DNA from 3 places in the Halalkalibaculum sp. DA3122 genome. Region 3 is predicted to be linked to each of the others. Evidence: riboswitches for the same ligand, from Rfam matches in the RefSeq annotation. Region 3 holds a riboswitch; each other region holds the start of a gene.

What was found. A riboswitch is a leader RNA that binds a small molecule or an ion and turns the genes downstream of it on or off. The one in region 3 is predicted to bind thiamine pyrophosphate.
Region 1: it holds a riboswitch for thiamine pyrophosphate, as region 3 does, so the genes downstream of both, thiD (bifunctional hydroxymethylpyrimidine kinase/phosphomethylpyrimidine kinase) here and ACG2F4_RS07635 (TonB-dependent receptor) in region 3, are expected to answer to the same signal.
Region 2: it holds a riboswitch for thiamine pyrophosphate, as region 3 does, so the genes downstream of both, ACG2F4_RS07290 (magnesium transporter) here and ACG2F4_RS07635 (TonB-dependent receptor) in region 3, are expected to answer to the same signal.

Annotation. Positions count from the first base shown of each region.
Region 1 covers NZ_JBINJF010000001.1:274,458-279,919, reverse strand. The annotation lists gene nadA (quinolinate synthase NadA) at 1-77, opposite strand, end outside; gene nadC (carboxylating nicotinate-nucleotide diphosphorylase) at 209-1,039, opposite strand; gene ACG2F4_RS01140 (IscS subfamily cysteine desulfurase) at 1,153-2,298, shown strand; gene ACG2F4_RS01135 (DsbA family protein) at 2,324-2,905, shown strand; TPP riboswitch at 3,112-3,215, shown strand; gene thiD (bifunctional hydroxymethylpyrimidine kinase/phosphomethylpyrimidine kinase) at 3,268-4,104, shown strand; gene tenA (thiaminase II) at 4,161-4,835, shown strand; gene thiO (glycine oxidase ThiO) at 4,922-5,462, shown strand, end outside.
Region 2 covers NZ_JBINJF010000007.1:167,343-172,804, forward strand. The annotation lists gene ACG2F4_RS07275 (hypothetical protein) at 1-401, opposite strand, end outside; gene groL (chaperonin GroEL) at 541-2,175, opposite strand; gene ACG2F4_RS07285 (phosphoribosyltransferase) at 2,304-2,954, opposite strand; gene ACG2F4_RS07290 (magnesium transporter) at 3,194-4,177, opposite strand; TPP riboswitch at 4,180-4,275, opposite strand; gene ACG2F4_RS07295 (L,D-transpeptidase) at 5,260-5,462, shown strand, end outside.
Region 3 covers NZ_JBINJF010000008.1:76,763-82,224, reverse strand. The annotation lists gene ACG2F4_RS07640 (M28 family peptidase) at 1-1,276, opposite strand, end outside; TPP riboswitch at 1,552-1,647, shown strand; gene ACG2F4_RS07635 (TonB-dependent receptor) at 1,789-4,191, shown strand; gene ACG2F4_RS07630 (DMT family transporter) at 4,243-5,184, opposite strand; gene ACG2F4_RS07625 (DUF2911 domain-containing protein) at 5,260-5,462, opposite strand, start outside.

The sequences.
Region 1 (5,462 bases), on a different contig from region 3:
TCAGGCTCTTCCATCTCGCGATAGCGTTCCGGCAGGCTTACCTGTTCATCTTGCTGTAAAAAATCTAGCGTTTCCATAGTGCTGATCTTGTTTGTATGGGCTGTATTGTCGTCATCCCGGGCGTTGAAACAAATTCAATGATCTTATCTCTGTAAAAAGTCATTTTCTCACACAACTCTCTATGTCCGGGATATGCAATGTAAGATAACTAATCATTCAAATTAAAGCTGATATCCAGTGCGGTTACCGAATGGGTCAGTGACCCCATCGAAATATAATCGACGCCGGTGTCACGATAGTCTCCGATGGTATCGATGGTGATACCGCCCGAGATTTCCGTGATAATGTGATCCGGCACCAGTTCAACAAGCTGTTTCACTTCCGGGGGCGCCTGGTTGTCAAACATAATGATATCAGCGCCCGATTCAACACTCTCCAACACCTGATCCCGCGTTTCCGTTTCCACCTCGATTCGCACCATCAGCCCCAGTTCATTGCGCAACTGACTGACTGCCCTACTTATACCGCCGGCGGCCTTGATATGGTTGTCCTTGAGCATCACGCCGTCGTCGAGGCGATAGCGGTGATTGTATCCGCCGCCGCAGCGTACCGCATATTTTTGCAGCATCCGGAGGCCGGGCAGGGTCTTCCGTGTATCGCACACGCGGGTGTGGGAGCTGTGCAATGCCTCTACCGCCCGTTTGGTGCCCGTGGCGATACCGCTCATGTGCTGCAGCAGATTCAGGATCACCCGTTCGCCACTCAGCAAGGGCGCTGTTGGGCCTTCCGCTTCCGCAATATCCTCTCCCTGCTCTATGCGGTCGCCGTCCTGCCGGTACAGGTCTACTTCAATACGCTCATCCAGCAGGCGGTAGGTTTCCGTGATTATGTCAAGTCCGGCCAGTACTCCATCCGCTTTCGCCGTAAAAAATCCCGTTGAAATGTGATCCGGTGCAAAAAAGCTACTGGTCAAATCACCCATTCCCAGGTCCTCTTCCAGGGCTTCTGCTATGATATCCCGAAGTTTAAGCTTTTCCACAAATGGTAAGAAGTATTATCAGTAAGTCAGCGGACTTACCTGTTTCTTTCTGAGGTTAAATCCATATATTTAAGTTCTAATAATAAGCATTTTCAACGAGTTAACTAAGTCGGATGATTTATTTGGATTATGCCGCCACCACCCCGATGAGCGACCGTGCCATTGAGGTGTACCGGGAGGTAGCAAAAAAACATTTCGGCAATTCGAGCAGCCTGCACGATTTCGGCTCCACGGCCCAGCAGATTCTGGACCAGGCGCGGCAGACGATCGGGGATATGGTCAACGCCGAATCCCGCGGTATTTACTTTACGGGAGGAGGCAGCGATTCCAATGAGCTGGCGATTCAATCTCTTGTAAAGGGAAACACAGACGGGAGCGGACACCTGCTGACCACCCGGGGAGAGCACTCTTCCGTGCGCAACGTATTTGCGCTCCTGGAAGAACAGGGCTATGATGTGGAATATATACCGGTGGATCAAAAAGGACGGGTGAAGCTCTCTGCCCTGGAAAGTATGCTCCGCAAAGACACGATCCTGGTGTCAGTGCATCACGGCAACTCCGAGATCGGGACAATACAGGACCTGCGGTCGATCGGCAAGCTGCTGGATCAACGCGACATCCTGTTTCACAGCGACTGCGTGCAGACCTTTGGCAAGATCCCGGTGGATGTGAAAGCCTGCCATCTGGACAGTATCTCCATTTCTGCACACAAGATATACGGCCCCAAAGGTGTGGGAGCCGCGTACGTCAGGCCTGCTTTGAGCTGGAAGCCGGTGATCCCGGGAACAACGCAGGAAAAAGGCTTTGCTTCGGGAACAGTGAACGTGCCGGGCGTTGGAGCTTTTATGGCTGCTGCCCGTGATATAGCCAGGCAGCGGGAAGATGAGCTGGAACGGGAACGAACCCTGCGCAACCAGTTCCTGGATCTGCTGATGGAAAGTGAATTCGATGTTACCCTGGAGGGCGACCCTGAAAACAGCCTTCCCAATATTATTGGGCTGCGTATTCACGGCATGGAGGGGCAGTACGCCATGATCGAGTGCAACCGCTACGGACTGGCAATTTCGACCGGCAGCGCCTGTTCGGTGGGCTCGGAAAAACCGGCGGCCAGCATGGTGGCCCTGGGGCGTGATGAGCAGGAGGCACGAGAGTTCATCCGTATTTCGTTAGGCAAGCAGACAACGGAAGAGGAGATCTCAGAAGCATTTAATATCCTGGAAAAGGTATTGACCAGGCATTTTAGTATGATTAAGCTTTAACGAATCTTAAACCAGATAACGATTTATGAAACGTTTACTACAAATCCTCTCGTTTTCGACTTTTATTTTCTTGTTAACCGCGGCGGGATCCTTTGCCCAGGAGTCCGACAGTGAAGCCGATATCGTACTGACCGAGTACAGCGACTACCAATGCCCGGCCTGCGCCTATTACCATCCGGTTGTTGAAAAACTAAAAGAGGAGTTCGGGGATAAACTGAAGGTGGAATACCGTTACTTTCCGCTGAACAGCCATCAGTTTGCGGCGCTGGCCGCCCGTGCAGCCGAGGCAGCCGGGAACCAGGGGCAGTTCAAGGCGATGCATGATATGCTGTTCGAGAACCAGGACAACTGGTCGAGTTCTGGGAATCCACAGTCGATTTTTATTGGATATGCAAAGGAACTGGGACTGGATGTCCAGCAGTTTCAAAGTGACCTGAATGCTGCAGAAACGCAAAAAACAGTGATGGAACAGAAGCAGGAAGGAGTCAATATGGGGGTGAACTCAACGCCCACATTTTTTATCAACGGCATCAAGGTACAGCAGCTTCCACGTTCCTACGATCAGTTTAAATCTCTCCTGGAAAGCCAGATGTCGGAGGATGCGTAATCTGTAACGAGTAATAAGTGAGGAGTAACGCTGCTTCTACTGCGCATCACGGGTTACTCTTTACTCGTTACCCGTCACGCATCAATAAGTTAAATGCAGACAGTTAATCCGGAAATTAATGCTTTTGAATAAGGCACGGCCCTTCTTTACCGTTTGCATAGCGTAGTGTTTTTCGGTAATATCCTCTTGTTCACTTAGTGACCGCTGTTTGTCGTTAGGAGTGCTTTTTCGCGCAGGCGAAAGGGCTGAGATAAGATCCTCAACACTTGACCTGGTTAGTACCAGCGGAGGGAAACGACACCTCAACTTCAGCCCATCTTCTGCCGGTAAACAGCACTAAATAAAATCACTGCTGTTTATCCATGGAAAAAACACCAGCCAAGACGTATGCCCGGGCACTGACCATCGCGACATCTGACAGCGGGGGCGGTGCGGGAATTCAGGCCGATCTTAAAGCCTTTGCTGCGATGGGGTGTTACGGCATGTCGGTACTGGCCGCCCTGACCGCCCAGAATACCACTGACGTCACCGGTATCCACGCCTTGCCGCCCGACTTTGTGGCCCTGCAGATCGATACTGTTATCAGTGATCTGGGCGTAGATGCTGTAAAAATAGGCATGCTGTTCAACACTCCTGTCATGGAAACAGTTGCGGATCGCCTGGAAACTCATGCTGTTGACAACATAGTGCTTGATCCCGTCATGGTGGCCAAGAGCGGGGCCAGGCTTATTGAAGATGATGCAATTGAAACGTTAAAAGAGCGCCTGTTCCCGCTGAGTACGAATATTACGCCCAACCTGCCGGAGGCAGAGACCCTGCTGGATATCCAAATTGAAGACCGCTCACAGATGGAATCGGCTGCCCGGAAATTGCTGGAGCTTGGGCCCCGCTCCGTACTGCTGAAAGGCGGGCACTTCAGCGACGAGAAAAGCATCGATTGTTTGGTACTGAACGAGAAAGACACCAGCGGCCGGGAGGTGTACTGGTTCCAGGCAGAACGAGTTCATACGCCGAATACCCACGGCACCGGCTGTACCCTTTCGTCAGCCATTGCGGCGGGACTCGCAAAAGGGAAGCCGCTTCCTGAGGCTGTTCAGGACGCCAAAGAGTATATCTCCGGTGCCATAAGAGCAGGCAGCGAATACAGCATAGGCGAAGGTCACGGCCCGCTGCACCATTTTTATCAGTGGTGGCAGTAACGAAAATATAAACTACCTTCATAACTAACTGTTGAAAAGTAAATCCAGATCACAGAATGAAATTCACCGACGAGCTCTGGTCAACTATTGAACCGATGTACGACGCCATCCTTGAACTGCCGTTTATCCGGGAACTGACCGATGGGACACTACCCGAAGATATATTCCTGTTCTACCTGAAGCAGGATACCCTGTACCTGGCGGACTTTTCGAGGGCGCTCTCCCTGGCCGGCGTTCGCTGTGATTCCACAACCCAGATGTACGACTTTTTCAAGTTTGCCAGCGAGGCGGTGGTCGTAGAGCGGCAGCTGCACCAGAATTTTTACGAGCAGTACGGAACGGAGATGAACCCCAAAAAATCTCCCTCCTGCTTTTCATATACCAACTTTCTGCTTTCAACAGCAGCTACAAAAGATAATGTCGTAAATATAGCCGCCTTGCTCCCCTGCTTTTGGATATACCGGGAAGTGGGACTGGAGATCTACGAAAATGCAGCCGAAGAGAATCCCTACCAGGACTGGATCGATACCTACGCGGGAGAAGAGTTCAACAAGAGCGTGGATCGCGCTATTGAGATCACCGACGAGGTAGCGGAGCGTGAATCCAAAGAGCGACTGGAAGAGATGACCGAGGCGTTTGTCAAGTCCACCGAGCTGGAGTGGATGTTCTGGGAGAGCGCCTATCGCAGGGAGCAGTGGCCGTTGCTGGAGGTGTTGGAGGAGGCAGAATAGGCAGTATCAAGCCGAATTAGTGCGTTGAAAGTAAGGCACAACGCCCTGTAAACACCGAGACAGAATACAAATAAAGATTCCAAAATATGAAAATCGGCATTATCGGCGGCGGTATTATCGGACTCAGTATCGGCTGGCAGCTGCTCCGGCGGGGAGCCGAAGTCACGCTGTTTGAGAAGGGCACCGTCGGGCAGGAGGCCAGCCGGGCGGCAGCGGGGATGCTGGCTCCCTACGCAGAAGTGGGGTTCGAGGAGATCGAGCTGATGAAGCTGGGGCAGGAGAGTCTGCGCCTGTACCCGCGCTTTTTGGAGGAGCTGGCCGAAGATGTTGAAAATGTTCCTGAATTCGACCGGTGCGGAACCATGCTGGTGGGCGTCGACCGCGATGATACCGAGCACCTACAACGACTATACAATTTCAGGGAAGAGCTATCATTGACGGTTGAGATGATAACGGGAACAGAGGCCCGGGAGCGCGAACCACTGCTTTCGCCAAAGATCGTATCGGCCGTGTGGCTGCCGGATGACGCCCAGATCGACAACCGGGCGCTGGTCCGATGCCTCAGGAAAGCGTTTGAATCGCGGGGCGGTCTGCTGCTGGAAAAAAATGCGGTGCAGCAGATTGATC
Region 2 (5,462 bases), on a different contig from region 3:
CCCAATGCTTTTTTCAATAATTTATATTCCCGGGTAGATGCTTTCGCTCCGGCAATACTGTTCATTGCTTTTTCAAGTAAGTGGAAAGTCTCTCTTGCATAACTGGGATCCCGTAAAAATTCCTCCCTGCAAATACTCGTTAGGATTGCTCTTTGTTCATACATATTTCCATTAATCCAGTCTTTGCCGATAATAAACAATTGGCCCAAATCATGTTTCCCAATAATCTGTAGTGCTTTTTTTACGGCCTCCCGAATTCGCCAGCGTTCATCGGAAGCGGCTCTTCGTAAGAGCTCAACGGCATTTTCCTTCCCTTCAATGACTAGTCGTCCCAGGCCCAACACGCCACAAAAAGTCAGGAACTCTTTAGGGGAGTTCTGTGGGGCATCTTTCTCCGACATAGATGCGTATTCCTGAATTACATGTATGCCATCCATATTGCTAAGGTTAAATATGGTAAATCGTTACTCACATCTTATTCGAAATATATTGCAAGCGATGTAGATGAATAAGGTACCCAAAAAACCGATTACTCCTGTTTTACTCTAGCATACCATCTTCCAGGGCGGCTTCATCACGGAAGCTTTTGGGCTTTTCTTCGACTTCAGTCATCGTCGCTTCGGTAAGCAGTAGTGTCCCGGCCACCGATACGGCATTTTCGAGCGCGATTCGAACCACTTTGGTCGGGTCGATAATACCGGCTTTATACAGGTCGACAAACTGGTTTTGCGCGGCATCAAAACCATAGTTCCCATCCCCGGCCATCATCTTTTCAACGATTACCCCGTCATCGACTCCCGAATTTTCAGCAATCTGCCGGGCGGGTGCTTCCAAAGCCCTCCGCAATATGAGGATACCCGTTTTTTCATCTCCCTCTGTTTTTTTGGCCTCTTCCTCAACGGCATTAGTTGTTCTCAACAAGGCCAGGCCGGCACCCGGTACGATCCCCTCTTCAATGGCCGCCTTGGTGGCGCTGATGGCATCTTCGAAAGCTTCTTTCCGGCTTTTGAGCTCCGTTTCGGAAGGTGCGCCCACCCGGATAACGGCGACACCACCCGAGAGTTTGGCCAGTCGTTCCTGCAGTTTCTCTTTGTCGTAGTCAGAATCTGATTTCTCGATTTGCCTGCGAAGCTCGTTGCATCGCCCTTCGATGGCCCCTTTATCTCCACCTCCGCCGATAACCGTTGTCGTATCTTTGTCCACCAAAATGCGCTGTGCCGAACCCAGCATCTCCGTAGTAATATTCTCAAGCTTCATGCCCAGCGATTCCGATATCAACTGCCCGCCGGTAAGCAGGGCGATATCCTGGAGCATGGCCGTCCGGCGGTCCCCAAAGCCCGGTGCTTTAATGGCCACGCAGGATAGGACACCCCGAATTCGATTCACCACAAGGCTGGCCAGGGCTTCCCCATCCACATCTTCAGCGATCACCACAAGCCCGGTCTGCTGTTTGGCCATCTCTTCCAACATGGGAAGCAAGTCTTTAATATTGCTGATCTTTTTGTCATACAGCAGAATTCGGGGATTCTCTATTTCAACTTCCATCTTCTCGGCATCTGTCACAAAGTATGGGGAAAGATATCCACGGTCGAATTGCATACCCTCTACGACTTCAACCTGGGTCTCCGTACCTTTGGCCTCCTCCACCGTAATCACTCCTTCAGGCCCAATTTTATCGATAGCCTCGGCCACCAGGTCGCCAATGGCACTATCGTTATGCGCCGATATGGTGGCCACCTGCTGTTTTTCCTTGTGTGTTTTTACCGGTCTGGAAATTTCTTTTAATGCCTCAACAGCAACGGCTAATCCCCGGTCCAACCCTCTCTTCAACTCGATAGCACTGGCCCGGGCAGCCACATTTTTGAGTCCCTCGGCAAAAATAGTATAAGCCAAAATTGTTGATGTAGAGGTCCCATCCCCCACCAGGTCACCGGTACACTCGGCAGCTTCTTTCAACACCTGAGCCCCTAGATTCTCTTCGGGGTCTTTCAGGTCCATTTCTTTTGCAATAGTTACGCCATCATTACATACGAGCGGTTTTCCCCATTTTTTGCCAATCAACACTGATTTGGATTTCGGACCCAGGGTTATGCGAACGGCATCATAAAGAGTGGTAGCTCCTTTCAAGAGTTTCTCCCTGGCTGAAGTCTGAAAAAGTAGTTTTTTGTAAGCCATAATGTTCTCCTTGTTAAATTCATTACTCAAATAAATTACGATAGGAAACAACAGATGGGTATAGGCTTTGAAACCAAACGGCATGTAAGAAATGTTCTTCTAGCTCATGTAAGGGAAATCCCTGCCAATTAGGCTGGAGAAGATTTTATTGTTTGATTACGCCAGTTACTCAGGTAGCGTTGCACAGCTTCATCACTAAGGTTCGTAAAATTACGATATCCCTGTGAAACGGCTGCTAAATATTGATATTTATCCAGTATAACCACTTCATCTGCTTCGGCCTCAAGTGCAGTGAGCCTGGTTAGTCCCGAAACCGGAGCTGCTATTACGATCTTTTTGGATTGGTGCTTTCGACACATTCTAAGAGCAGCAAAAATGGTCGCTCCAGTGGCAATACCGTCATCCACGAGGATGACTACACGATTCCTCAGGCTGGGCAGTTCCTTTCCATTGCGGTACTTCAAAATGCGTCTTTGGATTTCCTTATTTTCCTTTGCCTGAACATTGGTAATAATATCTCTGGTAAGATATTGGTTTGACCACGGGTCAAGGTACAGGCTTCCATCCTCTGCAAGTGCTCCAAAGGCAGCTTCGGGCTGTTGAGGATAGCCGAGTTTACGGGTGATGATTACATCAAAGTCGCATTCCAAGGCTCGTGCTACATAATACCCTACTTCCACTCCACCGCGAGGAATAGCCAACACGACAGGCCTTGCCGATTTGTATTTTTTGAGGGCCTTGCCCAGCTCTATACCTGCCTCTTTTCGATTCTCAAACATGACTGTTTTCTCCGATGAGAGTTAATCTATTAATGCATCAAGCTGCGCATTAATAACTTTAACTTCCTTAAAACGAGTTACCAACCCTATAGGTGCTTCTACCAAATGGTTGAGAGGGGTTTTCCTACACAGGATATTCAGGCGAAACTCCCTTGTAATGGCCTGGCGTTGGAGGTTGAGGGTGGGGTACCGTCCAATAGCTATTCAGAACATGATGGCCGTGGTGATAAAAAAGTAGATCAGGATAGACAGCACGTCCTGGATGACGGTTGCGATGGGACCATTTCAAAGGCCGGATCAATATCAATCAGGTTGAACAGAACCGGCAGTACCATGGCAACTAATGTGGCCGTGGAACAGGCTGCAAGCAGGGACAGACTCGTTCCAAACGCCAGTTGTGGATCACTCCAGTTCCAAAGGAGAAATGGATATGAAATCGCTGCCAATACAATCCCTATGGTTATGCCGGTGAGCAACTCTTGCCAGAGCACATTCTTGATGGTCACTCCCACGGAGAGCCCACGTACAATAATTGCTTCCGTTTGCGTACCCACTGCGTCGGCCAGGTATACAATTCCTGGAATAAAAAAGGCAATGGTTAACTCTTCCTGAAGCCTGGACTCAAATCCACTCACCACCTTCGCGGCAATAAACGCTCCCAAAAGCCCAAGTAACAACCAGGGCAGCCGGTGCCAAAAGCGTTTGAAAATTGGTTCCTGCAGCGCGGTTCGTGCTTTGTTCGTATCCTGCAAGAATCCACCCACCCGGCTCAAATCCTCTTCGTGCTCTTTTAGCAGGACTTGTAGTAGCAGATAAGGCGGAATCAAGCCGATAAATTCTCCCTCTTTGTTTACCACCGCCAGGGCCGATTCCTTGTGGTGCACCGCGGTCCATGCCGCCACTTCCTGGTCTACTCCCGGTCTAATCGTCGGGGGTTCCTCATCCATAATATCTCTTGCCATCAAGTGATCACCAGCGGAATACAGATCTTCAATTCGTATCAATCCCACAAACCTGGGGCCATCACAAACAATGATATGGGAGGCACACTCAAAGGCTTGTTCTGTTAGTTTTTTCTGGATGTCGATGGCATCGAGATCGGGAGAAACAATCGGTACAGAGGTAGTCGCAAGATCGGTTGCTATTTGTAAATTGGACTCTATAATGTCTAGAGGAACGGGAGAAGATATAGCCACCGAATTGCGGTATATATTGGAGTTCAAATCAAAAAAGCCAACGGTTTCCTTGCGCCGGTATTACCCGGGTCAAGTTCAAGGGGTATGTTCTCAGCCCCAATAAAGGGGCACCCTCAACCACTGGCTTTCAATGCCGGCACTATTCAAGTGTCGGCAGAAGTTGGCCGTTTGTACACACTTTTGAGATTTCCTTGAACCGGAAGTTCTCGAAAAGAAGCCCTCGGCCGTTAATTCAGGGGTTGCCGTTAGCAACACCATAGTGCCGCTCACGACTGTACAAATTCAATATTTCAAAGACTCTCTTTAAGAACTATTGAAAATATAGAACCTGCCGATAAACCTATTTGTAATGTTTTTTCGTCAGCCAGTGTACAACTTTCACCTACACAAACAAATCAAAATAATGCGTTGTTTTGTTTAGACAGCCTTATCGAAATAGAAGAGAAGGATTTTTCATTGAGAGGTTTACTACCACATCCAAATGCATAGGCACATGATTGGATAGACTTAAAAATTCTATTTGGTCAGAGACCAGTCGAACTATGAAGTTTTCCACGGCCAATGGTGTCCAGAAAGTGATACAAGTAAGAGCCCCGCATGTAATAGTTCACTTTACAAAATTCCAAGGATTTATATCACACGCCTTGTCAATAAAATAAGCACTTCTTGATATCAAAATATTGTGAAATTTTAACCAGCAAGATAAACACCAATAAACATAAAGTTATGAACCGCTTAACTGTTTTGTTGTTTATGTACCACTTGATGAAGTGGGAAAAGAATTTATGCATTCATCGAGTTCAGGATGAACAGATGAGAAACCGATATCAGAGGATGGGGTGGTTTGCGAAACGTCTGCAATACCAGGGAAACCAATTAATGATATATCTCTGATATGAGATCAATCATATAGATAGATCCATGCACATGACAACATTCCGAAACATATTTTTTCTGTTAGTAACGGCTACGCTTCTTCTGATTTTCTACAACAAAAAAGAACCCACAGTTTTTTTTAGAATATTTCCGGAATCAAGACTTCTTCAAGCAACTCTCAGCCCCTCCACTTTTTTAAGGATACGGTAAAGGTCAAGGACTATTTTAAGGTGATGGACAAAATCGTATTTCGATTTGACTCATTGCTCACCTACCCGATTTCTGAGCACTTGATCATTCGCAATAAATCCTGGATGATCGATTCACTGGCGGCTACCGATTATTATGACTTAAAGGAGCGGGGAATTACCAGCCTGAAACTGCTTTTCGAACAGACCTGGCTTGATCTGAACATACCTGAATTCAAACTCCGCAT
Region 3 (5,462 bases):
CGAGGGTTAGCTCCTCCTCTCCACGCTGGACGGTAACGGTACCGGTTTCCCCTTCTTCGAGCCCGCCCAGAATCTCCATATATTCATAGATATCCTTCAGGGGCTGGCCATCCAGCTTTATGATTACATCTCCACTCCGGAGTCCGGCCCGCCCGGCTGGTCCACCGGCGTTGACCCCTGTAATTCGCATGCCGGTGCCGTCAAAGCCGTAATCCGGCGTTACGCCAAGGGTCACGCCCTTCATGCTAATCCCCTTCTGCTGTTCACTGGCCGGAACTTCCGTGAATGTAAGCTCGCTGCCAGGTTTGTCCAGCTGTTGTATCACGCGGCGCACATGCTCCAGCACCTTGTCCTGGCCGTCATAATTAATCTGCCCGGCGTCGTCAGTGGGACGGTGGTAGTCGCCGTGGGTACCGGTGAAGTAGTGCAGTACGGGAATCTGCTTGTTATAGAAGCTGGTGTGGTCGCTGGCTCCCGTTCCATCTGCCGAAGTCTCGATCTGAAGCGAGTCGGTGTTGGCTTCTGCTATGAGTTGCTCCCACCGCTCAGCGGAGCCGGTGCCGAAAATGAGCAGTTTGTTATCCTGCAGTCGCCCGATCATATCGAGGTTGATCATCGCCTCGACCTGCTCTGCCGGTACCGGCAGCTGGTCGACAAAATGCTGCGATCCCAGCAGGCCGATCTCTTCCCCTGAAAATGCAACAAAGACCAAGCTTTTTCGGGGAGAATTAACCGAAAAGTACTGCGCCAGTTCAAGAATGCCCGCCGTGCCGGAGGCGTTGTCATCGGCTCCGTTGTGGATCTGGTTCCGTCGCCGGTTGGCGAGCGAGCCGTATCCTCCCGTGCCGAGGTGGTCATAATGGGCGCCGATGATCATGTAGGAATCTGGTTCTTCGCTTCCGTTTATGATTCCCACTACGTTCCGGGAGAGAAGAGGCCGTTCCCGCTGCCGGGAGGTATCCCCCTGGGGCGGATTGTGGAGATGGTCTGTGGTCACGGTGAAAGGCTGAAAGTAGGTATCGTCTTCGCCCAGTGGTGCAATCCCGAATTGATTGAAGGCATCGGCAATGTAGTTGGCTGCGATCGCTTCCCCGGCCGTGCCTGTTGCACGGCCCCGCAGCGAATCACTGGCAAGAAACTGGATATGGGTCCTGATATCGCCGGGTTCAATGGTGGCGGAAAGTCGTGCCTGGGGCGCTTCCGGGGACGACTGTTCCGGTCCGCATGAAATAAAAAAGAACATGAATGCCAGTAATACCGGGGTTCTACCGTTCATAGCAACAATTGAGTTAAGCAGTACCTGAAAATCGGGAATACAGCATGAAAGTTGCAACAGTAAATCACTTTGTTACAATATAAAATGATTGGCAAAGACCTTTGCAGAACCTGCTATTTTGTTGGGAGGGAGTTGTACTGTCGACCTTATTGAGCTTTTAACGGGAGTACAACTCCCTCAGAACGAAGAAGTGAGGGTTTTGCAAAACCCTCTGGTATTTATCTTTGAAAGATTTTCGAGTAGCATTATATTTACGGCACATACAAATACACACTCACAATGGTTGGGGGTGCTTGCAACAGCGGGCTGAGATCATACCCTAAGAACCTGAACCGGTTAACACCGGCGTAGGGAAACCTGGAGTTCCCATGCTTCAGCACTTCTTGCAAGTTTACCTCCTCCTCTTATAAACAAATAAGATGGAGGATTTTTTCATGTTTACTCACATCACACGTTTTGCAGCAGGAGCGGTATTCCTGTGTTTTATTCAATTTTTTAACCAGAATACGGCCTTGAGCCAGACTGTCGCGGGGGCTGTCATCGATGCCCGGTCCAGCGAGCCCCTCGCAGGGGCCCATGTTGTCCAGGAGGGCACCCAAAACGGGACCACAACAGCCGCGGACGGCAGTTTTAAGCTGCTCCTGGTCGATGGTGGATTAAAAAAAGTCACGGTTTCATTTGTTGGCTACAGGTCAAAATCGATTAATATTGAGGAGCGGGGAGGCGGCGATCTCCGCATTGCCCTTGTTCCGGAATCGGTGATGAGCAGCGAAGTGTTTGTTCGGGCGCTGCGGGTGGATGAGGCCTCACCGATGGCCTACGAAAATATCGAGCGCGAAGAGATCGAAAAGAGGAATCTCGGCCAGGATATCCCATACCTGGTCAGCTCCACCCCATCGGTGACGACCACGTCAGATGCCGGGACGGGGATCGGGTATACCGGCCTGCGTATTCGCGGCGTCGATCCCACGCGTATCAACGTCACGATTAATGGAATTCCGCTGAATGATGCGGAATCGCATGGAGTTTTTTGGGTTGACCTCCCTGATCTGGCTTCGTCGGTGGAAAATATCCAGATCCAGCGGGGAGTCGGCACTTCAACTCACGGCGCGGGAGCGTTCGGGGGCACGATGAATATCCAGACCTCGACGATGACCCCCGAGCCCTATGGGGAGGTCAATACCGGCTACGGCTCATTCAACACTCAAAAAATAAATGTACAGCTGGGTTCGGGCCTGATGGAAAACGGCTGGCAGTTTGAAGGTCGCCTCTCCAAAATCATCTCGGACGGGTATATCGACCGGGCGACGTCCGACCTGAAATCGATCTACCTGAGCGGTTCCCGGAATGGTGAGCGAAGTCTGCTCAAGGTCGATGTGCTCTCCGGCGTAGAGGAAACCTATCAGGCGTGGAATGGCGTGCCGGAACCGGTGTTGAACGGGAATTCAGATCAGCTTGAAAGGTATATAACCAGTCTCGGCATAGCCGGGGAAAAGGCTGTACATTTTCGCAACAACGTGGGCAACCGGCAGTTCAACGAGTTTACCTACGAGGACCAAACCGACAACTACCAGCAGGATCACTACCAGGTCCACTATTCATACCAGCTGGCGGACCGCTGGAATGCCAACGCCTCGTTTCACTACACCTACGGCCGGGGCTATTACGAGGAGTTTCGCGACGAAGATGACCTCGCAACCTACGGTATCGGGCCGATTCAGATCGGCGGCCAGACCATCACCCAAAGTGACCTGGTACGCCGGCGGTGGCTGGATAATCACTTCTACGGGATTGTCTTTTCCACCGATTACCGGGTTGCGGATCGCTGGTCGGTAACACTGGGCGGGGGATATAATGAGTATGACGGCGACCATTTTGGCGAGGTGATCTGGGCGCGCTACGCCGGCGACAGCCGTATCGAGGAAACCTATTATAACAACAACGGGTTTAAAACCGACTTCAACATCTATGGTAAAGGTCAATACTATTTTACGGAAACACTGAGCGGTTTCCTGGACCTGCAGTTCCGTGAAATAACCTATGATTTTCTGGGCAAGGATACCCAGACTTCGGGGGGATCCGAGCAGATTGTTGATGTGCGACAGAGCGACCGGCTTGGCTTCCTGAATCCCAAACTCGGGTTGGTCTACCGGGTGGATGACCGGCAGCGGGTATACGCATCGTTCAGTGTGGCCAACCGCGAGCCTACGCGCGAAGAGTATGTCAACTCCACGCCGGAAAGTCGCCCCAGCCATGAAACGCTCTATGACTGGGAGCTGGGCTACCGCGCCTCATTCAGCACGTTTTTTGGAGCGGTCAACCTGTATTATATGAACTACAGGAACCAGCTTGCATTGACAGGCGAAATCAACGATGTGGGTGCCAGCATCCGTCAGAATGTCCCTGAAAGTTACCGTGCAGGTGTTGAGCTGCAGGTGGGCACAAAACTGTACCGGGGACTTGAGTGGTCCGGGAATGCCACGTTCAGCCGCAACAGGATTGAAAATTATACCTACTACCTGGGCGGACAGGAGGTGGCAACCTATGAAAATACAGCTCTTTCATTTTCTCCGGCTGTTATCGGAAATTCGGTATTCGGTTTTACCGAAGACCAGTTTTCTGCGGAACTGATCAGTAAATATGTGTCACGCCAGTACCTCGACAATACCGAGACCAAAAGCCGGTCGCTGGATCCCTACGTTTTGCATGATGTCAGGTTGGGATACCGCTTTGTCGACATTCCCTTTGCCCGGGCGGTACAGTTAACGCTCCAGATTAACAATCTGCTGAGTGAAAAATACGAGACCAACGGTTATACCTTCGGATGGGTGGCAGGAGAAGAAGAGCAGCACTTTAATTATTATTATCCGCAGGCAGGGCGCAATGCGATGTTGCAGGTTAAGATGGAGTTTTGAGTCTTGAAAAGGGGGATGGTGACACCCGGTTCACGTTTCCTGCAGTCTTTGCTACTCCTGCTTGGCGCTGGAAACCACGGAGAGTTCATCGTCCTCCTTCGATTTCGTTCTTCTTGTCCTCCGTGCATCGATAACCTGGATCAGGATAGCTCCCGCGATAATTAAAATACAGGCGATAATTTCGAAGAGCGAGGGATTCTGACCGACGGACAGCCAGGCGATGAGGAGGGCGGCGATGGGGACGAGATTCCCGTAGATTACCACCTGCGTGGGTCCAAGAGAGCGGAGGGCCCGAACTTTGACCCACTGCCCTACGCCCACCCCCACAGCCCCTCCGGCAAGGATGGCAATCCAGGTCCACATGCCCAGGTTAAGCCAGGGCTCCTGAATCAGTGAGGGAGATGCAATAAACAGATAGAGGCTGCCCCCGATGAGCGTCCGCATGGCAACCATGCTGATGGACCCGTATTTACGCGCCAGGGGCTTGATCAGGTGAAGTTCCACCACCGTCAATATCAGGGCGATACAGAGAAGAAGATCGCCGAGCCAGTAGCCCTCCACCATTAGTCCGTCGTAGGCAAGGGTAACGGTCCCCAGCCCCGCCAGGGTAACCCCCGCTATGCCGGATTTCCCCATGTTTTCTGTACTCAACAGGTATCCGAAACCGGTGCTGATAGCGGGTCCAAGGGCAAGCCAGATAGAAGCCCGTGCGCCATGGGTAAGGCCCAGTCCCTCGATACCGAGCCAGGGAGCCAGGGTGGCCCCGAATACAGAAACCAGCAGTAGCCGAAACCAGTCTCCTTTTTCAATCTGCGGGAAAAAACGGAACGGTTTATCTGCTACCTTGGCATCATAATAGCACTGGGTATAGAGAACGCTCAGCATCGCCACCCCGCCCATAAAAAAACGGGAGACGCTAAAGGAGATGGGAGCCATCTCCTTTAGCGCCACTTCGGCCAGGATAAAGTTGGCTCCCCATAGAAACGTAAACAGTAAAAGAATACCGTGATGAGATATAGCCTCACCAGAGGTGGTGTTGGTATCTTGTTCTACTTTTTTAATAGGACGTCAGGATGCTGATTCTATCGTAAAAGGCACTTTAATCGTACTCCAGTGTACTACCGCAGTGCCGGAGTCACTGGTAACATCCTCAAAGTAAAACATCAGTTGTTCTATGTGATGAGCCTCTTCCGGGGAAACCTTCACGCGAAGGGCATCCTCACTGCTGTCATAATCGAATGCACCCCACTGGTTGGGAACATTGTTGAATA